Regions from separate parts of the Dehalobacter sp. DCM genome, predicted to be linked through region 1. Evidence: riboswitches for the same ligand, from Rfam matches in the RefSeq annotation. Region 1 holds a riboswitch; each other region holds the start of a gene.

What was found. Region 1 has a riboswitch for cyclic di-GMP ahead of nhaB (sodium/proton antiporter NhaB). Riboswitches for the same ligand answer to the same signal wherever they lie in the genome.
Region 2: another riboswitch for cyclic di-GMP. It lies ahead of LPY66_RS19380 (transglutaminase domain-containing protein); the one in region 1 lies ahead of nhaB (sodium/proton antiporter NhaB).
Region 3: another riboswitch for cyclic di-GMP. It lies ahead of LPY66_RS13915 (sigma-70 family RNA polymerase sigma factor); the one in region 1 lies ahead of nhaB (sodium/proton antiporter NhaB).
Region 4: another riboswitch for cyclic di-GMP. It lies ahead of LPY66_RS07585 (cell wall-binding repeat-containing protein); the one in region 1 lies ahead of nhaB (sodium/proton antiporter NhaB).

Annotation. Positions count from the first base shown of each region.
Region 1 is NZ_CP092282.1:1,984,889-1,990,588, forward strand. Features, by position in the region: gene LPY66_RS09255 (aminopeptidase) at 1-922, shown strand, start outside; gene LPY66_RS09260 (CCA tRNA nucleotidyltransferase) at 1,052-2,635, shown strand; gene LPY66_RS09265 (flavin reductase) at 2,855-3,505, shown strand; cyclic di-GMP riboswitch class I at 3,636-3,727, shown strand; gene nhaB (sodium/proton antiporter NhaB) at 3,814-5,319, shown strand; gene LPY66_RS09275 (ArsB/NhaD family transporter) at 5,653-5,700, shown strand, end outside.
Region 2 is NZ_CP092282.1:4,151,554-4,157,253, reverse strand. Features, by position in the region: gene LPY66_RS19400 (glycosyltransferase family 4 protein) at 1-87, opposite strand, end outside; gene LPY66_RS19395 (LPXTG cell wall anchor domain-containing protein) at 283-417, shown strand; gene LPY66_RS19390 (sortase) at 678-1,313, shown strand; gene LPY66_RS19385 (BTAD domain-containing putative transcriptional regulator) at 1,443-2,723, shown strand; gene LPY66_RS19380 (transglutaminase domain-containing protein) at 2,944-3,834, opposite strand; cyclic di-GMP riboswitch class I at 3,940-4,024, opposite strand; cyclic di-GMP riboswitch class I at 4,120-4,204, opposite strand; gene LPY66_RS19375 (cell wall-binding repeat-containing protein) at 4,298-5,700, opposite strand, start outside.
Region 3 is NZ_CP092282.1:3,011,084-3,016,783, forward strand. Features, by position in the region: gene LPY66_RS13900 (recombinase family protein) at 1-312, opposite strand, end outside; gene LPY66_RS13905 (resolvase) at 349-729, opposite strand; gene LPY66_RS13910 (hypothetical protein) at 1,008-1,184, shown strand; gene LPY66_RS13915 (sigma-70 family RNA polymerase sigma factor) at 1,276-1,731, opposite strand; cyclic di-GMP riboswitch class I at 2,153-2,243, opposite strand; gene LPY66_RS13920 (helix-turn-helix domain-containing protein) at 2,532-2,855, opposite strand; gene LPY66_RS13925 (LPXTG cell wall anchor domain-containing protein) at 3,139-3,264, shown strand; gene LPY66_RS13930 (helix-turn-helix domain-containing protein) at 3,280-3,615, opposite strand; gene LPY66_RS13935 (hypothetical protein) at 3,772-4,278, shown strand; gene LPY66_RS13940 (GGDEF domain-containing protein) at 4,310-5,119, shown strand; gene LPY66_RS13945 (helix-turn-helix domain-containing protein) at 5,213-5,554, opposite strand; gene LPY66_RS13950 (SLOG family protein) at 5,666-5,700, shown strand, end outside.
Region 4 is NZ_CP092282.1:1,610,804-1,616,503, forward strand. Features, by position in the region: gene LPY66_RS07580 (cell wall-binding repeat-containing protein) at 1-1,218, shown strand, start outside; gene LPY66_RS07585 (cell wall-binding repeat-containing protein) at 1,445-3,031, opposite strand; cyclic di-GMP riboswitch class I at 3,113-3,197, opposite strand; gene LPY66_RS07590 (hypothetical protein) at 3,433-4,389, shown strand; gene LPY66_RS07595 (radical SAM protein) at 4,382-5,473, shown strand; gene LPY66_RS07600 (hypothetical protein) at 5,457-5,700, shown strand, end outside.

The DNA.
Region 1 (5,700 bases):
ATTAAAAGGACTTACTGAGGAACAAGCCAATGATATGGCGAAATGGGAAGTTGCCCGAATGAAAGAAATGCACGCCTATATCGGGATTCGATCAGGTGAAAATGTCAACGAGCTTGCCGATGTACCGAGCGAAAAAATGAGAATCTATATGAAGAACTATTCGCATCCACTCCATTCCGAGCAGCGTGTAAAACATACAAAGTGGTGCGTCCTGCGTTACCCCAATCCGTCAATGGCCCAACTGGCAGAGACCAGTACCGAAAGTTTTGAGGATTATTATTTCAATGTCTGTAACCTGGATTATTCAAAAATGTCTGCGGCTATGGACCCTTTGAAAGAACTTATGGAGAAAACTGATCACGTTCGGATCACCGGCCCGGGAACGGATATTTCATTTTCAATCAAAGGATTGCCAGCAATTAAATGTGACGGCAAGCTCAATATACCTGACGGGGAACTTTTCACTGCACCAGTCAAAAATACGGTCAATGGCATCCTTTCCTATAATACGCCTGCGGTTTACCAAGGCTTTACTTATGAATCAATCGTCCTGGAATTTAAGGATGGGAAGATAGTAAAAGCAACGGCTAACGATACGGAGAGGATCAACAAAGTATTCGATACGGATGAAGGCGCCCGATATATCGGTGAGTTTTCCTTTGGCTTTAATCCGTATATCCAAAAACCGATGAAAGATACGCTGTTTGATGAGAAAATTGATGGCAGCTTTCATTTTACGCCGGGATCGGCATACGACGAGTGCAACAATGGCAACCAGTCAGCTGTGCACTGGGATCTTGTGTGTATCCAGCGGCCCGAATACGGCGGCGGTGAAATTTATTTTGACGGACAGCTCATTCGTAAAGACGGTCGTTTTGTTCTGTCTGAACTGCAGGTCCTTAACCCTGAAAATTTGAAATAGGTGCATGGATTAAGCACCGTGAGATGTGCCAGGAGAGCTAAAAGACGTTTAATGACCTCAGTCGGAAAGTGGCAGAGTACCAAAGGAAAAGATTGATCTCATGCTTGATGAGCCCGTCAGGAGGATCTCATGGACGAATTTCAGAAAAATATTGTCGAAAAGTTAGCGGTGCATACCAAGGTATGGGTCGTCGGCGGTGCTGTCAGGAATCAGCTTCTGGGGATAGAATCTCCGGATGTGGATTTGGTTTGTTTTCTGCCGCCGGAAAGGATAAAGGCGTGTTTTCTTGATGAGGGTTACACGGTTCAAACTATCGGTAAAAATTTTTCAACGATAAGTGTTTTTAAAGATAAACTAAAAATCGATATTATTCAGATCGATGATCTGGAACAGGATGCACAACGCAGAGATTTTACCATCAACGCGATTTATCAGGATCCCATAACCGGGGAGATAGTTGATCCTATGAATGGGAAAAAGGATTTAGTTGAAGGTAAACTTAAAACCTGCGGTATCCCTGATGAGCAGTTTCGGGATGATCCGATTCGTATCCTGCGTATGGTGAAATTTGCTGTTAAATTTGCTATGAAAATCGATCCGGATACATGGGATGCAGCCAAGGAGCGCCTTTCTTTACTGAGTAGAACAGCCAAGGAGAGGATCACAGCGGAACTCGCGGCTATCCTGATACTTCCTGACGCCGAAAAAGCAGTTCGGATGCTTGACGAATTAGGTTATTGGCATTTCTATTTTCCGGAATTGTCCCGTTTAAAGGGCTTGGAACAGAACCAATACCATTCCTTGGATGTTTGGGAACACACAATGGCAGTATTCCGTAATACACCGGAAGATCTTTATCTGCGCTTGGCCAGTCTATTTCATGATATTGGAAAATGGGAAGTCGCCAGTCGTGAATGCTATGTCAACGGGATTTTAAAATATGAAAATCAGTCGTATTGGGTCGATGGGTTTAAGATTAATCCCAACAGAGGAAACAAGGAACTGGATCATAAGCTGAAAAGGTTAATTGGGAAAAAGGTTCGGCTGCTGGCAGCCAGATTGGATCATTATCCTGAGATTATCCAGTTTAAGAAGGTCCTCGAAGGAGAACCGTCTGATCACGGTCTGACTTATGTCGAAAATGGCAAGCGTCAGTTCTTAAATCATGAAGTTGCCAGTTCAAAGATGTTGGCGGATATACTAAAAAGGTATCCCTTCTCTATGTTTTTTTCTGGTAATGGTCAGAAAAGAGAAAAAGAACTTCTCAAACTGGTTGGAAACCATATGGCGGCTACCCTATTATTCATGCCCGAATTCAGAGGAGAGCCGGCCAAAAGACCGCTTCAACGGCGTGCAGCGGATTTAGTATGGAGTCTGTGTTGGGATGGCAGGGCGTTTAAATTAACAAATATTCACGATTTTCTTATCTTATGGAAAGCCGATTATCAGGCAGGAAAAGTGCATACTGCCGCTCAGAATACAATATTTGAAAAGATTTTTAAGGAGCTGATCGCAACAGCCATATGGCAGAAAGAGAATCTGCCGAAGATCGATTGGAATATACTTGAGAAGTATACCGATGACCTGGCGTTATCCAGAAAGGATTTTGGCAGATATAAAGACCTTGTACGGGATAAAGCGATGAGAGAAATGCGAATGGAATTAACGAATACCTTTTTAAAAAAAGTATACTGGGAATATACCAACTTATAGTCTTTCGTAAATACGCAGCAATTGGATAGGATGATGACTAACATCTTTTAAAAATGCACCAGGATGAAATAGGGTAATAGCGTTAAAGTAATACGATGATTAAGAGACATAATAGTTAAATGTTATTTGAAGCTGATATAAAAAGATATAAATATCAGGTTAAATAGATTATAATGGTTATAAATTGCTAAAGAGCAAACAAAAAAGGAGCGATGAAAGATGAAATGGCGTTGTGAAGTTTGCGGTTATATTCATGAAGGGGATGCGCCGCCGGAAACATGCCCGGTTTGTGGTGTCGATTCCAGTAATTTTGTGAAGGTTGAAGAAGGCGAGAATAAAACAGGTGAGCATAAAACCGCTGAAATCACCGACACACCTGCTGCTCCGAAAGAAATCTTGAAGCCGGAGGAAGCGATTGTTAAAGCTGTTCAGACCATTTCTTACGGTCTCTTTATTATCACATCAGCATTTGACGGAAAAGATAACGGACAGGCGGCCAATACGTGTTTCCAAATCACATCGGACCCGGTCCAAATTGCGATTGGAATTAATAAGAATAACTATACCCATGAATTCATTGCAAAAAGTGGCAAGTTTGCTGTTTCCATCCTTGATCAGACCGGACATGATTTAGTCCGAAGATTTGGCTACCGATCTGGCCGTGATGCCGACAAATTTGAACGGATCAAAGCGCATCGGGGCTCTTCAGGCATCCTCATGCCGGATGATGTTCTGGCCACGATGGAAGCCGAAGTAGTCAGTACGATGGATACCGGCACGCATACACTGTTTTTGGGCAAAGTCATCGCGGGCGAGGTCCGTGGCGTCGGTGAACCAATGACCTACGCTTATTTCAGGAAGACAAAATAAACCTACCCTGCATTTCGCAGCAAAGCTGCAACAGTCTTGCGATGATAAGTGCAGTATAGGATTAGGGTATCCAAAAGAATATTTTTTTGGTATAATATAAAAGTTAAAGCAACAAATACATATAATGTTGTATAGGTTGGTGCAAACTTCGTGAAAATGAAGGACGCTAAAGCTATGGGTCTAAGGTTGCTTGTAAGCGGCTATGACTGCCAGGCTACAAGTAATATGAACTTCTTGGGGGGGAGTAGTTCCATTTTGGGTTACTCTCTTTTTGTTGTCTTTCAATTTCACTTGGGAGGATAGTACATATGAAACAAATGGGCATCGGACAAGCTTTCAAAACAAATTTTCTGGGCCACGCTCCGGACTGGTACAAAAGAACAATTCTTGCTTTTCTCGTGTTGAATCCTATTTTGGTGTTTACCGCCGGCGTGTATGTTACCGGTTGGGTGTTGATTGTGGAATTTATTTTTACCCTGGCAATGGCGCTGAAATGTTATCCGCTTCCTGCCGGCGGGCTTCTGGCGATCGAAGCCGTTGTACTCGGACTGACTAACCCTCATACAGTCTATCACGAGGTTGAAATGAACCTGCCGGTTATTCTTCTTCTGATGTTCATGGTCGCCGGGATTTATTTTATGAAAGAAGGCCTTGTGTACCTGTTTTCCAAACTCTTAACTAAAGTACACTCTAAAGTTGCACTTTCATTCCTGTTCACCGTACTGGGTGCGGTGCTTTCCGCATTTCTGGATGCACTGACTGTTACGGCAGTGATTATCGCCGTGGCCTATGGTTTCTATAGCATCTTCCACAAGTTTGCTTCCAGCGAAAAAGTATACGAAGAGTACGACATTAATCACGACCATAGTGTTGATGAGAAACTTCATGAGGACCTAAACGAGTTTCGCGGTTTTCTGCGCAATCTTTTGATGCATGGTGCTGTGGGCACTGCGCTGGGCGGGGCACTAACACTGGTTGGTGAACCGCAGAACCTGTTGATTGGCTCCATTATGCAATGGGACTTCGTCGATTTCTTTAGACAATGCGCCCCGGTATCTATCCCGGTATTGATCGTGGGACTTCTGACCACGATTATCCTTGAGGTTACCAAGTTTGGGGGGTACGGCTACCAGCTTCCGGGATCTGTGCGAAAGGTTATGGAAGCGGATGTGAAAGTGAAAGATGCTGCCAGGAATATGCGCGGACGTGTCCGCTTGATTGTTATGGCGTTGTGCGGTGTTGTGTTGATCTTCTCTCTGGCACTGCACCTGGCGGAAGTTGGTATTATTGGTCTGATGATTATTATCCTGCTTACCGCCTTCAATGGGGTTACTGAAGAAAAACGCATCGGTCATGCCTTCGAAGAAGCGCTGCCGTTTACTGCACTGCTGGTCGTTTTTTTCGCTGTTGTTGCGGTTATTCATGACCAACATTTGTTTACGCCGATTATTCAATGGGTACTGAACATGGAAGGGCAGAATCAGCTTGTCGCTTTCTTTGCAGCTAACGGGGTCCTTTCGGCAATCAGTGACAACGTTTTTGTTGCTACGGTATACATGACTGAGACCCAGCAAGCGTTTCAAGCCGGAGGCATTGCGTTGGAGCAATACAACAAGCTGGCAGTTGCGATTAACATGGGTACCAATATCCCTTCTGTTGCTACACCAAACGGTCAGGCCGCATTCCTGTTTCTGCTGACCTCTGCACTTGCACCGCTGATTCGCCTGTCTTACCTGGAAATGGTGAAACTGGCTCTGCCTTACGCCGTCGTGATGACTCTTACAGGTCTGCTGGCAACAATGTACCTGCTATAATACCTTCTTCAGGTTCTTTTATAGTTGTAAGCAAGCTCTCAGATAATTGTTTTGTTCCGATTCATATAGGCACTTTATTAATTTATTTTATTGCACCTAAATAAGATATAGCAGTCAATTTCATTAGGCATTTCGCATACTTTCAGCTCTCGACACAAATGATATGATGGAATACTCTTTCGTTGGGTCAGTATTGTCTGTAAGCTCTTTTTCCTATTGTTTTTAAAAAAATATCTTGTAATTATACGACTTATTGTACAAAATGGAAGATAGTAAATTTAAAATATCTAATCGGCTCCCAAGGCTATCTTTATTCTAAAATGGAGGAGAAAGATGTCACATAATACGCAAGTTATCGTTGCAGCGGTAATTTTTTTAACC
Region 2 (5,700 bases), 2.2 Mb from region 1:
AAGCAGTGCGGATGCCAGGTCATAATGGCGGGTGCCCCCCACATTAGAGGGAGTGGTCGCGTAATGATTAAAAACCCAGATGTTCACTGTAACCGACCTTTCAATGGGACGTATGCGAATTCGAAGCGCGATAATATGCCGAATTCTTCTCTAATCATACCAAATTATTGTAGGACAGACAATGTAGCCGGGGAAAATACCCCTTAGTGTCAGGGTACTGATCAAACACAGACAGCACCTACAGAAGAGACACCGGCGGCACCGGCTGATGAAGTCATTGTCGTGCCAACAGAAGACGATGTCTTCGTCCCTGAAACCGAAGAATTGCCGAAAACCGGCGGAAATACTGTGGCCTATCTGTTGACAGGGTCAGTAATAGCAGGCGCAGGCGCCCTGCTGCGGAAGTTTCAGAAATAGATAAAAGTCTTGAAGAGACGCCCTAGAGAATTCAATAACAATAAATGATAAAAATGACATTGACAAATGAAAAAAAGTCTTGATGAAAATGCAATAAACACCGATAATCAAAGTAAGATCATAAGTCCGGGGTACTTTATCCATCCCGGACTTTTCTTACCCAGGATCCTTGCTATGACGTAATGAGTATGACGTAATGAGAATGGTGCGTGTGTCATAAAGTGAATGGAGCGAGCTTTTAAGAATCCGGAGGGGTAGGAATGGGATTGCGAAGTAAAAAAAGCATCAACAGGATATCGATTGCGCTAATCATTATCGGGATTCTTGTGTGCCTTTATCCGCTGTATACGAACGTGAAAGCATATTACTTGCAGGCGCAGCTGGAAAAAGAACTTAATGCGCAGATCGCGGCGGTTGATCAGACCGACACCGAAGCGGCCACCACGGAATCGCCTGTAGTCGAAAATACCGCACCGGTTAAAGTCCAGGCGCCTCCCAGAAAAATCGATGCCATGATGTTTATTGATATTCCGGATATCAATATCTCCGCGGTTGTCGTCCGGGGTACGACCCAAGCGTCACTGGCTGACGGACCCGGATGGTACGTCGAGTCGGCATTGCCGGGTAAGGGAAACACAGCCGTTGCCGGCCATAAGAACATGTATGGCTCGTGGTTCCGCAATCTCTACAAATTACAGGCTGGCGACCCTATCTACATTACCTATAAAACGAAAGTGTATACGTATCTGGTGGAAACCGTCAAACCCATCGCGATCAATGACTGGAGTCTGATCGAACCTACCGAGGAAAACGTATTGACGCTGACGACGTGCCACACCAAGACAGAACGGCTTGCAGTCAGGGCCGAACTGGAGAAGATAACCGACAAAAAATAATGTCGAAACCAGTTGGTTTAATCGGATTAAATTTTGTTTGCTTGGATTAAAAGCTGTATTGTAGAAACAAATGAGTTAATATATAATAAATTAACACAAATAGTAAAATTATGGGTATGGAAGAAAAAAATGATACATGCAATTGAAACCGACCAAAAACCATATAAAGATGATCGGATCATCATCCGTACCTTTGGGCAGTTTTCTGTCAAACGAGGCGGTACTGTTTTGTCTGCAGAATCCCATAAATCGCAGAAGATGTGGGATCTTTTTAAGTACTTTATAACCAATCGCGGTAAAAATATCATGCCGGAAACCATCCAGGAAACGCTGTGGCCGGATCAAGACTACGAGTATTCCAATAAAGCGTTTCGGACGATGATTTATCGGCTGCGTAAAGAATTAAACAAAGGGGAACCGGATGAAGCCGATGCCAAAGACAATGACAGCCAATTGATTATTTACTCCCATGGCTGTTATGGCTGGAATCCGGATGCCAATTTCCAGCTGGATATCGACGAATTCGAGAAGAATTATGCCACAGCCAAAATGAGCAATGGGTCCGATCTCGAAAAAGCCCTGAGCTGCTACCAGAGCATACTCGCCATGTATCAAGGGTGTTACCTGTCGGAGTCCATGTATACCGAATGGACGATCCCGCTCCGAAATCACTATCGCCGCTTATATCTCCAGGCGATGGAAGATTACTGCGCCCTGCTGAATGATCGGGGCCAGGTCAAAGCAATTATTGAAGTGTGTGAAAAAGTTATTTTAAACGAGCCTCTGGAAGAGGAATTTCACATTCTGCTGATGGAAGCCCTGCTGAAAGAGGGAAAAGTAAAGGATGCCCGCCAGAACTATGAATACATAACCAGTAAGCTGTATCAGGAGCTTGGTGTCCGGCCGTCGGCCGAACTGAAGAATCTGTACAACCGGATCACCGCCAAGGATAAATCTGCCCGGGCGGATATTGACTCCGTGCAGGAGGAAATGACCAGCAGCAATGACGACAGCGGACCGTTCTTCTGCGATAAAGAGACCTTTAAGTCTATCTATGATCTGGAAAGACGCCGTGTGGAACGTAACGGGCAATCCGTGTTTACCGTGCTTTTATCTCTCCAGCTGAGCGGCAGGGCGGAATTGGATCGGAGCCGCGCCGACAAAGCGTTTGCGATCTTAAAAGATATCTTAGCCAGAAGCCTGCGTAAAGGTGACGTCTGTGCGATGTGGGGCGAACTGCAGTACATTCTGATCCTTCAGGGAATCAATGCGGAGAATACGAAGATGGTTGTGGGTCGTATCGAGATGGCCTTCCGTGAACTGACCCGGCAGAATGAAGTTGTTTTGCGTGCGCGGTATCAGCCGATTGTGGCGAACCAGAATATCAGTGATTATTTTAATAAGGAATAAAAAACTATCCTGCTCCGCTGACGCTGGCATACATTGCTTTGCCTGATCTTATGTTTTTGAATGTTGGTTTTGTATGTTTGATTTGTATGATTTGTTTTAAGAGTTAAAAGAAAGCCGCTGCGTTTGCAGCGGCTTCTTTCAGTGGAAATGTATATGAGTAGTCTATGGTCAATGTTAATTGTTATGTTATTATGATATCTTCCGGATAGTCAATGATTTATTAGTAAAGCGTTACTTTCGTCAGCTGGTGTGTCTTATTGAATGTTGCGGGGTTCATACCGATATATTTTGATGTGCTGGCGACAACGAATTTGCTGTTTTTGATATAGCCGGCATCCCAAGTGGTGTCGACACTGAGCCATTCGCCGTCAACGTTAACTTCATTCCAGGCATGCAATTCATATTTCTTTTGGGAACTGCTCCAGGCATTTCCGTATACGACCCGGGTCTCGATGCCGGAGGCTCTGCATAAGGCTGCGAAAGCGAAGGAATAGTCACGGCAGGTACCCAGTTTTCTGTTGATAACATCCGTGGCGGAGTAATTGCCGATTTTCCCGGCGTAGTAGGCTTGGGTGTCGTACTTGATATTCTTGGTAACCCAGGAATGGATCGCTTTGACTTTCTGCATTTCGGTCATGCTATCGGTGGTCAGAGAATTGGCAAGATTGATAACGGCTTTATTATCGCTGTTGACCAGACCGGATGGCGTCAGATTGAAATAATCGTCTGTGGATGTATTTTGCACTTCAAAACGGATGCGTCCGTCAAATTGCTTGTTATTGTCGCCAACCCAGACGGTATAAGTACCTGCACCGAAGCGCAGCCAGATTTCTTTGGAAAATGAGCCATTATAAACGGTGATCGGATAGGTGGTGATCTCACCGGCCGGACCGCGCAGGCATACCCAGACAGAGCGCAAGGAGCTTGTTCCGGCAATGGTAAAGGACCGGTCATATTGGAGATTATTGGCTGAAGGAGAAGTCACTTGTACCGTTTCAGTCTGAAAACCGATACTGTATGCTGCCTCTGCTTTGGCACTGCCCAGCGGCAGGAAAAACAAGGCGGTCAGAATAACGGCGATTACTTTTACGGTGATATTTTTCTTAAACATATGTATCCTCCTTCTACTTGCTCGTCAAATCTTGAAAATATAAACGCCCGCTTCGGGGGTCACCTAAAGCGGGCGTTTAAACAGCATAGACTGCTGTCCTGCACTTTCGGTAACCCGGCGACCATACCCCAAAGGATTTAGGCCCGTAGCTTTGCGTCCCCGCCTTTCGACGGGTTTGCCAGTATCGTTTTGCTGTTATTTAGTTTGATGGTGTTGTTTCATGAACAGAAAAAACACCTGACTCGGATGCCGAATCAGGTGTTATCTTTACCTATTAACTCCACTTTCGGCAACCCGGCGACCATATCCCGAAGGATTTAGGCCCGTAGCTTTGCGTCCTTGCCTTTCGACAAGTTTGCTATTATCGCTTTGTAAAGTCATTATAATCCATATTTTGAGTGAATGCAATCATTTTCTTAAAATATTTTCAATAATTTGCCATAACCTATTGATATATTACTGCTTAGACTCTTTCCTTTAACAGCGGATAGAGCTCCGGCGAGCTGACCGTGTTGATCCATCCCATGGACCAGCCGCCGATTCCGCCCAGATTGTATTGATCCATGATATCCAGTTTCACGCTCCAACTGAGACGGTCATCAAAATAACAGGTCCGGTTATAGCCGTTCTCATCGGTATACTTGAAAGTGGGGATGCCCACCGGGTCTGTCAGGGTTGTGTAACGGGTGATCGTTGCACCGCATTGTTCTGCCGTTTGCGTGGCCATTGCCCAGCCAAACGTTTTATAGAGCCATTTTGTCGGATCGGTGGTATCCTTGCGCCAAGCTCTGCCGTAATAAGGAACGCCCATCAGAATCTTTTCCGAAGGGATCTCGGTCACGGCATAGGATATGACCTTCTTCATCCAATCCGGCGGTGCGATGGGTCCGGGTTGGGAGGTCGAGTAATCATAAGTCATGATTTGGATATAGTCGGTGTACTGAGCCAGGTCCGCGTAATTATACTCGTCATACCACCATTCCACGGCAGGATCTGTTTTGGACATGACAGAGACCATCACCAGCTTGCCAATGGGGTGGAGGCTGGCATAGAGCTCCTGCATTAAACTGGTAAGCCCTGCTTCGGATTTTTCCGATAACGCTTCCATATCAATTAAAATACCATCCGCATTGGTTTCTTTTACTACCTTTAAGGCACTGGCGGCAAATGTACTGCGTTTCACGGGGTCCTGCAGCATTTTGTCAGCGGTACTGCCGCTGGCCATGGCCATCGGAACCACACGGGCACCGTTGCTCTGCCCCAAGGAAACAAGGTATTTGGGTATATCAGAACTACTGAAACGATAGGCAAAACTGCCATCCGGGTTAATAGAGGTAATACTGCCGTCACTCTGTCTAGCTCCCAAAAAATTGGGAACTAATATATCGATATAATCCCCGACGTAGCCGGGCACATAAGAAAGCTGTGTTTCGTAAGTTGACGTGCTGGCATAGCCATCCCAGAACTGCAGGGAGATACGGGAAGTAATTTTTCCTGTTCGTATTATATTTTGCACTTTCGGATTAATCACATCCCAGCCGCCGAGCAGATAGAAACTGCTGACGCTGCTGCGGTTCGTATTAATATAGGATGCGGTTGGCGTATTGAGCAGTTTATTTTCGTCTTTGGGTACCAGCAGGATCGGATTATTATTCCGGGCTGCCAGGACGGATCCGGCCAGGGCATCCGGGAAGTTATCGCCGGTGGCTACGATGATCTTATCTTTATTAAAAGGAAGAGTGTTTAAGATGGCCACATTGGTCTTATAGCGATCCAGGTCGCTGATCCGGGTTACGTTATAAGAGGCTGCTTGCAGTTGAGTCGCTATGTCTTTGCTGATGGCGCTCTCACCGCCGATTAGGGTGA
Region 3 (5,700 bases), 1.0 Mb from region 1:
ATAAATCGCAATGCCCAACTGGTCTAGTCCCCGGAGAAATTCGAGCACTTGTGCTGTATCCCGTCCGATACGGTCAAGCCTTTTCACGACCAATACATCCATTTGATTTTCGCTTGCGGCCTTCTCGATCTCCAGAAGACCAGGACGGTTTAAATTCAGACCATTACCCAAATCTTCGGCGTAGCCGTCGACGGTAAAGCCCATCTGCTCCGCATAATCATAGAGTTCTTCCTTCTGACTTTTCAAGGTGCCATGTGTATCTTCCGGAGCATCAATCCGGCAATAGAGCCAAGCACGTAATTGTTCTTTCATAAAGACCTCCGTTCCGTATTTAATTAAAAGCCGGAGCTACAACATCCGCAGCTCGGCTTCCGTTACTTGTTGATCTTCTTCATACAAAAGCTTCGTAAATTCATCTTCGTTGGCGGTCAGTATCTCAGATGGCTCTTTTTCCCCCATCTGCATGGGTACCAGCTCTCTCAGGACTTCCTGCAGGAATGCTTGATCGGGGCACTGGTTGATGAACTCTCCAAAGGTATTTAAGATTAGTCTGTCTACCTGATCTGTCAGAACGATTTTATCTGTGTTTTCGCTATGAAGCATGATAAAATTTGCAATGTTTGCAGGGGAGTTCTCGAAATAAAAGACCTGACGCGTTCCGTCATAACCATATACATAGCCGACGGCCAGATCTTTTTCCAGCAATTCACTCAGTGATTTGTTGCTCATAACATTACCTCCTCGTTGGTATTTAATCTTACAAGGACGCGGCAGGATGGGAAAAGAGCATTAAAAATCCTGCCGCGTAGTTTCTAAGATCAAACGATCTCTTGTTCTTCATTTGGCTGCTTCTATTCGACACTACTTCCCGAAGCTAGGGCGGCAGCATAAAACGGCTTGTGGTCAGCAAGCCTCATAGGGATTTCACCTCTCCGTGGTTCTCACCGAGCTGCCCCCATTGCTTGAGTCTGTGGCTGGGCAGAAGTAGCTTTAACACTGTCCGTTTCATGGCGATACGGTCCACCATAGACCGTTTTTTGACCGGGCCTTGCCGCTCGTCGCCTTCGATGCCATCGGTTCGACGGATGTCTGTCACCCATCCGCAGGTAGTCTTGGCGCGCCCATCAATGTCGCTGCCGCTCATCACGGCCGGACAGATCATGTATTTATGCTGTCGGATATGAAATTTTCAAAGAGCGAAAGAGGGATAGAAAAAACCCCCTCACTTAATTGGCCGTTAAGTGAGAGGGTTCAGAACTAAAATTTTAAAATTTTTTAAATATCTATGCCCATCATCTTTCTGAGCTTTTCAAGGATTTTTTCCTGACGTTTACCAACGCCACGTTGCGTCATGCCAATCAATTCCCCATAACCTTGCTGGGTACCCCCATTGAAAAAGATATAGGAAATTAAAGTTTGATCCTCCATTGAAAGCCGCTCTATGCAAGACTTCATATCAGTTATCATGGTGTCTTTGATTGCACGATCTTCCACGCTTTCGCTCTGGTCTGAAAACTGGTAATTCTGTTCTTCAAGCCTATCGAGGGAATCTTCGCGGCTTGGAATGTATGTAACCGTTCCTTTCTCATAGTCGATGCTGCATCGTTCTGTTTTCAGATCATATCTACTGTACTTGATCTTCCGGTCAGATTGCTCCAGTACCTCATAGATTTCTTCTTTCATGTTAGGGTATAGCTTCCTGTAATCGGTCCGTTTTTTGCCTTCTTCCATAAGGCTTGTCCTCCATTTCGTGATTTTTGAAATCCGGAAACGAAGAACAAGCGGCGGTGAACGGCAGTGTGGCATACAGACCGCACTTTGACTGTTTGTGTTTACAGAGAAGAAAAAGTAACCTTCAGGTCGATAACGGTAGAATTGTGTCGAATAAAAAAAGTCCACAATTTGCAAGTCACAAATTGGGGACTTTTTTGTATCATTTTTAACTTGGAGGGGGGCTAAAGAATTTAATCCGTAGTCTTTATTTCAACACCAAAAAAAGTTGCGTATCTCTGGTCATATCCCTAGTCCTTTCTTTCGCCATAAGAAACCGCAAGCGAAAGCAGGGACACCAGTATCTCCAAAACAATTGGACAAAAGCTGTACAAAAAAACACAAAAACCTACCCATGGATGGGCAGGCTTCTGTTACAGCTTCCGGCAGCCAGGCTGTCTTAGCGCTTCATAAGCACCTTAGATCCTATGGCTTTGCGTCCCTACCTTTAGGCAGGTTTGCTCTTAGCACTATTCGATTTAATTTTTATTAAGTTCTCGCATAAGAAAAGGGGGCCAAGTATCCTAAATGTATGTCTAACGGTGCAGTAAAGTCTAGCTCTTCAAAACACCTCTTTTCTGTATAATTCGCCCACTTGAACTTTTATATCAAATATGTGTATAATTACCAATACCATTATATGCCACTTTTAAATAAAATTCAACAATTTAAATGTAAAAAATAGTAAATATTAATGCCGTGTTGTACGCTTAAGGCACAAAAAAACCACCTACCGGCGAAATCGGTAAGTGGCTGTCGTTTTATTTCTGTTGCAATCGGTTTATGTGGTTTAAAATCAATAGCATGTCGCTGTCGCTCAGCGTTTTCAGCCCTTCTACAGCTTTTTGGATCAATTCCGGATTGGATATCCTGTCATCAAAAAACTCCGCCGGAGTGATATCAAAATACTCGCAAATTGAGAAAAGCTCAGTTAACGGTGGAAGTGATTTTCCAGACGTGATATTGTAAATATAGCCTCTGCTGTGCCCCAGGTCATAACTCAACTTATATTCCGATATCCCTTTTTGCAATCTTAACTGCGTAATGCGGTCACGTACATATTTCTCATATTCATGCGTCGACACTGTAATCACCTCCAAAAACATCATAAGTGATAATTTGAGGCGACTAGTCCACGCATATATGTTGTTATGCTTGTAGTAGTCTAAAGATATATGTTACAATCATACATAATATGAAATTTTACACTATTATAAGTGAATTCATCGAATATCCTTGGATGATGACATATTTGCTTGTTGCTCTGCCATTGGATTTCCAATAGAGTCCAAGAATAAGACAGTGCAATAAACCGCAACGGAATATGCCGTTGCAGACAATACAAACATCGAGAAAGGAGAGGACCATATGCTGGGTTCTGATTTTCTTCAGGCAACTCCAGAAGAGAAGCTGATCATTATTCTGGTCTTACTTGGAGCTCTAGCTGTTGTCGGAATTGCTTCCTTAGTTTCCAAGAGAAGGAAGAAAAACTAGCGATGTAACTCCCGGTTAGATTGAGTTCTCCATGTCTTTGTCGGTTAATGCAATGGCTGTGGCATAAACCACACGCAAATCATGTGATGTACATAGATTAAGTATCCGTTCGAGTTTGTCCAGCATTTCCGTGTTCTTTACATCTGCCGGAAAGAATGCCCCATCTACTGAGAAATTCAGCGTGACGGCAATATTGTGGAGAAGCTCTAACGACGGCATTCTGCTTCCTGATTCTAATTGCTTGACATGGACAGGCGTTACTCCAAGCATTTCCGCCAGTTTTTCCTGGGTTAACTTATTTTCTAACCGGGCATTGCGGATGGCAGCCCCAAATTCTTTTCGATTCAACATAATATGCTTTAAGCCTCCTTTATAGTAATCTTAAAGAATACAGTTTAACTTGAAAATTAACGTAAAGTATATTAAAATGCATACTCATAGAATACTATAAAGTTGGCAAACTTATACGCAGCGGAGTAAGCTCCTACGAAAGGAGGCGAATAAGCTATGAAAATCGAAGTGAAAAATACTTCCTCTATCCGTGTTTTGATTTTATCGGATCGATTAATGGAGAAAGCCCAAGAATTAGCAGATTATATGACTTCAACCGGGGTTCAGGTCGTTGCTCTGACAACATCTAAGGAGCAGACATTGATATTCTGCGATGAGCGTATTGATTTTCTCATTATTGCAGGATACTTAAAAAACCGGCAGAATTATGGCATAATAGAAGAGTGTAGAAATCGGAGGCTCCCGGTCATCACGGTGCAGTGGGCGATGTTGGATTCTCTGATCTCTGACTACTGCAGAACGTATAAGATCCCGTTACGATTTGAACGCACTTTGCCAATGGATGAATTCATACTGTTCTTGCGGCAGCACCGCCCTTCACATATGATCCTTCCATATGAGGATAAATCGGCAATTCAGCAGGACTTTAAACCTGCTGACAGACACAAGAAAATTCTTATTTCAAGAATCAGGACGTTTTTGCAACACTGTTTATATTCTTGACATCAGTATTTTATAAAAGGAATCGATAAGTATGATATTTGATAGTTTAACGCAAGCAGTGGCATCCATAGGGATGCTACAAAAATATTATCCTGTTACTCGAATTTGGGATGGCAGCCATAAGCAAATGCTTTATGAAAGCGAGGAAACCGATAACCCCAAGGAAGCTCCCGTCTCATTCGAGGGATTTCATGAAGCAACATTCTCTATCAGAGAAAATGACGGCCTGCTTGAAATCGTCACCAGCATACCGATTACTATCGGCGGTCAGACTTGCTGTCTGGAGCTTATTCATCTCGGTGACATGAGAACCGGCTCGACCTCGCTTGAGCATATGCAAAAATTAGCAATCACAGACCCTCTGACAAATTTATATAACCGCAGGTATATTGACGAACAGCTTCCAATCGATTTAGAACGAACTTTCCGAAACAGTGATCCTATTTCGTTTATATATGCGGATATCGACTTCTTCAAAAAAGTCAATGACCAGTATGGACATATTGCCGGCGATCACATCCTGAAACAAATCGCATGTGTATTTCTCCGGCATATCCGAAAGAAGGATGGATGGGTGGCCCGTTATGGCGGGGATGAACTACTGGTTTGTCTGCCAGAGCTCAGCCGAAATACGGTCGTGAAAATAGCAAACCGCCTGCGCCATTCAGTGGAGAGTAAACGTTTTTATATCAATGATATTCACATAAAGATTACCTGCAGCTTTGGCGTACAAACCATAGATAAAACTAGCGGCGTCCATACAGTCGATCAGGTGGTGGAGCTTATGGACAAAAAACTCTACCAAGCAAAAAAGAAAGGCAGAAACAAAGTCGCATTATGAACTGCATTCGCAAGTCAGGCACTAAAAGAATACCTTCAGGCAAATAAAATCTCAGGAAGCTTTCGTCAGAAGCTGCCTGAGATTTTTACTGTATTATCGGCTGCGTTTCCTCAAAGAGCTTTTCAGGGCAATAATCGTGTCGGCAATAACTCGAACCTCTTGTTCACTGCAGTCCTGAACCGTCTGTGTAATTTCATTCTCAAAAATTTTCTTTGCCTTATCAAGGCTGTCACACACCAAGTCATCCAGCGATACGTTCAATGCGTTTGCGACCTGTACCAATGCCGGAAGGCTGACCTTTGTGTTACCGGTTTCGATGTGACTCATATGCGTCATCGAAAGTCCGGCCAGTTCTGCCAGCCGCTCCTGGCTCATACCGATTCGGGCTCTCGCGTCTTTTATCCTCTGCCCGATAGCCTTATAGTCCAGTTCCATAAACTCACCGTCCTTATTTTAACTGATTACTTGTATTGTATGCACAGTTGGCATATAATGGAATAGCCTTTATGCACATTATGACCACATAATTAAAACGGGAGTGAAAAAATGAATACGTTAGCTTGCGCGTTTGCAGGGCATAA
Region 4 (5,700 bases), 370 kb from region 1:
GCTGAAATCGGCGGTATCTCAGGTCAAACCGAAGGCGCAAGCACGATTTCGGATTCCTATTGGCTTGATACCTGCGGTGCAGGGGCTCAAGCAGGCAGCGACAATTCTACAGCGACGACCGGAAAAATGATTGATGCCGCAATGAAAGCAACAGGTTTCCGAGATACATTAAATAGTGCTTTAAATGCAGTCTCTGATCAAACGCTTTATACATGGCTGCAAGCTTCCGGCAATTATCCGGAATTGTCTGCTGTATTTTGGAAACAACCGACTTCACCCAATATCTTTCCTGAGTCAAGGGTTAATGTAGTTACCCAGAGGCTAAGCGGTTCGGACCGTTTTGCTACCTCAGTATCCATTGCCGAAAGCCTCTATAGCGGCCCTATTAATCATTGTATTCTGGCCACCGGATTCAATTTCCCCGACGCCTTATCAGGAAGCTCCCTGGCCAACCTGCTGGATGCGCCGATTCTACTGGGAGGCAATTCAGCGCAGGACAGTCAGGAAGTACTCAACTATATTAGGACACATCTGACCGAAAACGGTACGCTCTATATTTTGGGCGGACAGGGCGCAGTATCCGAAAAACTTCTCGCTGCCCTGAGGGAGATGGGGGTAAAGAATATCCAAAGGATCTCCGGCCAGGATCGATATCTGACCAATCTGGAAATACTCAAGAAACTCAATGTTGCGAAGGGGACTCCTGTATTTATTACTACCGGAGAAAATTTCCCGGATGCTTTGAGCATCAGCTCCATTGCAGCCTCGCTCGGCTATCCTGTTCTGCTCAGCGGCAAGGATTCTCTTAATCAGGCCTCCCTTGATTATTTAAAAAACCTTGCGCCGGGTAAAATCTATTTCATAGGCGGCAGCGGCGCAGTCTCCGAAGCCTTGGCTCAGAAGCTTCAGCAGCTAACGGGCTTGTCTTCTGGCTCAGCGATTCGGATCCAAGGTCAGAACCGTTATCTGACAGCGCTGAATATTGCCAAATACTTTAACCTTGATACAAAAAAGGTATTGCTGGCAACCGGAACGGACTTCCCGGATGCGCTTTCCGGCACGACCTTGGCTGCTCATTATAACTCTCCGGTACTTCTCGTAGGAGGAGAAATGCAGCTGATTGAGGAATATTTGGACTCTCAAGCGTATACGGATGCAATCATCTGTGGTGGTACGGGCGCGATTCCACAATCTATTATTGAGGATTTATTTAAGTAAAAAAATAAGTAAATAGCCATAAAACACTGTAATTGCTGGTCACATCTTCGAGATACTTCGATGATGCCCTGCCAATGATATTCGTGGAATCCCAAAATTCAAGCTGTCTGCAAATAGAGCAAAGATTTCAGTTTACACTGTTCTTTGCTCTATTTCTATACACCTGCTTATTTGACGGTTACGTTAAAATGTTACAAATTGTTTTTAGAGTAGAGTAGAGTAGATTTTATCTCCCCAGATAGGAAAAGTGCATATAATCATTTGACGAGTGCCAGGCGTTTCCGCCCCAGGTAAAGCCGTATTTATTGAAAGCGTTTACAACGTCGCCGTTTAATGGAATTGAGTATGGACTTATTCCCGGTTTCCAGAAAGATCCAGCCTTGATAACGCCGGTGTTGGTAATCATATAATTCTCATTCGGGTTGATATCAACGGCCAGTCCCCAGCGGTGCTCCGAGGTCGGTTCCGGGCGCCAGGCATATCCCTGAACGCTATAAATTGGAAATTTTTCCGGGCCTTCATAGATTTCTTTGAATACTGACTGAATCCGGTCGGCAATAGCCTTATTGACGGTCAATGTGCGTTTTCCTGAGTACTTTTCACCGCTTGCTTTCAATAGCCAGACATCGACAGAAATCGTCGTCATATGCTGAACGGACTCAGTGGCACTTGGATAGACCGGATTGCTTAGAGAACCAAAGACCAGGATGTATTTTTCTTCTGTATATCCCAGATCAAGCAGCGGATCGGAAGATTCCTCGGGATAAAAGTCTGAGGTGTTGTCCCATTCACGGGAATGTTTCATGCTGCGACGATTATTCGAATAACGATATCCATTTTCAGAGATTAGTTTATCAATGGTGGAATTGCTTATTGCGGACTCGCCGCCCAGAATGCAGAGCGTTTTCCCCGAGGTGTTGGAATCAAAATACGAGCGGGTCGAAGCGGATAGGGTTGAACTGACAAGAACAATCGGCGAGTTCGTCTTTGCGGCATAGGCTGATCCGGACAAAGCGTCTGCGTAGTCCTCACCGGTCGCGATCATGACGTTAGGTCCAGGTACGTCACAGCCGAAGCGGTTGATGACGGCAATGTTTCGATCATATTTATTTACCCCGGTGATCCGTTCCGGATTTGGGAACATTTGAGCGACATTATCGCTGATAATATCGGTATCACCGATCACATACGTATTGGTAATCGGATGAGATTGGATATATGCTTCTGCTTCCGGTGAGATACGGTCTTTTGAGACTAAAATTATCGGTACGTTTTTGCAGGCGGCGATGGAAGATACCGAAAGGGCATCCGTAAAGCCATCGCCTGATGTGATAAAAATTTCTGACGTATTAACGGATTGACTGGCTACGACAACGGAGGTCGCATACCTGTCAGGGCCAGCCCAACGGGTTACAGTTATTCCCATCTTCTGTAATTCCAACTGAAGCGTATTCGATAAGACAGCAGTCCCGCCGATAAGAATCACACATTTCACTTGAAGATCAGTTAAGGTTTGTTTGGTCGCTGACGGCAGGGATTTTTTTGTTGCGAGCAAGATCGGTGCATTGAACTGTTTAGCTGTTACAGCAGAAACCAAAGCATCCGGGTAATTATCGCCACTGACAATAATTGCATAATCCGATTGTGTCCAGCCGGTATGGGCGATCGCGGCAGCGGTTGCATAGCGATCTTGCCCGGAGACACGGATGGTGGTCTCTTCCGTGTTGCCCAAAGCAGGTATCTGTGATGAAAGGACTAGGATCAGGGAAGCTGTTATACAAAGAAAGATTCTTAAGCCGCGCGGCATCAACATTTCACTTCCATTTCTTAAAAGAATAAAACAAAAAAACAAGCGATCAATGAATCATAGATGCTTGTTTAATGCTCTCTATGGTTCGGCAGTCTGGCAATCCTGGCATAAATGCTTTAGACCCATGACTTTGCGGCCCAGCCTTTCAGCTGGTGTGCTCTTGTCGTCATAAATATATATTCATTTCGAAACATTTATTGTTGAAATAATTCTATTGAATTTTCCGACGATTGTCAATCCATTTGCGGCATCGTTCGCCTGCATATGTCAATGACAAATGCTCGCGGATACAAGTTTACATGAAGGAATTAAATGTTTTTTAGAGAAAAATATTCGAATTTGATGGTTGTGGCTCAAAATGACGTAGGGTTTATTGATGATTAGTTACGAATGGAGGAGAGAATGTGTCCAACGAAACCGATGTTACGGTAATACTACCGCCACCGGCAATACCACTAAGGATTCTTAGTGATCCTGCACCTGAACCTGTACCCCGGCCTCAGGGATATAATGGTTCTGATCTGACACAAAAAAAGAAGAAAGAACGGCGTATGGAGCTCCAGGGACTGGAGGTGGGAGATCCCCGATCGACAATAAATCTGCTGAAACTTGGACTGCATAATGTTGCCCAATCTCTGCCGCCGATATTACGGAAATACGGGTGGATGATACCGATTATTCTTGTAATATGGACGGGATTAGGAACGTTCAGCGCGTATAAGATGATGGCTGCGGCACCTGCATTGGCGCCGCTGTGGATGTTCCTGGATAAGATCATACTGGTTTTGGTCTTTCTGACGGCTTCTTACAATAATTTTATCGGGAAAGCCATCTATGCCACTGTCGTTCTTCGCGTCATCGTCCCTTTAGTCCGGCGCGTACGGCGAGAGGGCTTCCGTAAAGTAAAAACAAATTTTACATCGCTGATACCTGATTTGCAAAAAAATTGGGCGGAAGTCGGGGCACGCAGTCTCGGCATTCTGATCCTATTCGCCGGTCTTGCTGCGATGATCTCTAATTTTCTGACACGGAACAATGCGATTGATAAAATCGCGGTTTCACTGGCTATTGCATTTGCCATAATGAAAGCGCTTGGTGATGGACCGCGTAGTATTCCGTTTATGACCGGACGCGTCGTTATGAATGATCTGTTTGTCTTGCTGCGTAAACCAAGCCCAGTACGCAATCATCATATTTATGTAGCGCTCAGCGGACTGACGCTTGGCTTTCTGAGCAGTATTCTGCTTGCCGTTCTGAGAAAGCCGTTGGGAGAGAATATAGGGTATATCCTGGGGGCGATTGCCGTGGTCGCCGGCTTAGTACTGATAGTGGTCATGAAATCCAAACAAGCCGATGCGTAAATTTAAAGATCGGACATACGGCTTTGAAACACAATTTGACGCGGATACCGGCTTATATATTCGCAGCAATGTTTTGAACGAGAACGGTGAAGATACCGGGGAAGAACCCTTTATGGCGGAAATGCCTCATCTGCTGGACATTGGCATCATGGGCCATTGTGATCATGGCGGCAGCGGTCTGTGCGTGCAGTCGGGCGTTCAGTGCTATCAGGATGGATGGCATAAACACGAGCCGAACATGTCTTTATTGGATTACAAAGCGATAATCCGGCAGTGTGAAGGCCATGTATGTCAGATTGCTCTCGGAGGCAGAGGAGATCCGGACATGCATGACGATTTTGAAGCAATCCTGGTCAGTACACGCGAGGCTGGGGTCGTTCCGAATATGACAACATCCGGGCTCGGGCTCACTTCGGTCAAGGCACGCCTGATCGCTGAATATTGCGGAGCCGCCGCAGTCAGTTGGTATCGTTCAGAATATACGCTAAAGGCTATCGCTGCCTTACTGGATGAAGGTGTTCACACCAATATTCATTATGTACTGAGCAATCAGTCACTGGATGAAGCGATTGCGCTCATTGAACAAAAAAGAATCCCCAAGGGGATCGGAAGAATCATCTTCCTGCTGCACAAACCGGTGGGACTGGGGCGGCAAGACAATGTATTGGATATCCTGAATCCAAAGGTGCGTTACTTTTTCGGCTTGTTCAATGACGCAGAAAACTGCCGAATCGCCGGATTCGACAGCTGTTGTGTACCGGGACTTCTGAATATGGCTTGGAAAGTCCATCCGGCCAGCATCGAGCCATGTGAAGGCGGACGGTTCAGCGCTTATGTTACGCCGGATATGCAGATGCTGCCCTGCAGCTTTGACCAGCAGCAGCGCTGGAAGGTTGACTTGCGTCGCCATACATTGCTGGAAGCCTGGAATAGCAAGGAATTTGATGAATTTCGAAAGATAATGAGAAATAGTTGTCCGGACTGCAGTCTGAAGGGCTATTGCCTTGGCGGATGTCCGGTTGTACCTGAAATCGTCCTATGCGGGATGATACGAGGAGGGAAAAAGATTGAAAATACGAACTGAGTTTGTTACCAATTCAAGCAGTACCAGTTTTGGCGCGTCGCTTGGCGATGCTGTCGCTGCCGTTTTGGTGGGACTTGCTGTATTTCAATGTGATTGCAGCAGGGTTGAGGAAAGCGACAAAGTGGATGAAGAGGACGGTGGCGGCGGAGGAGGCGGAGACGCCGAATTAGAGGGTGCCATGGCTGCAGCGGCTCAGGCGGCGCAGGCAGCCGCCGAGAAAATGGCCG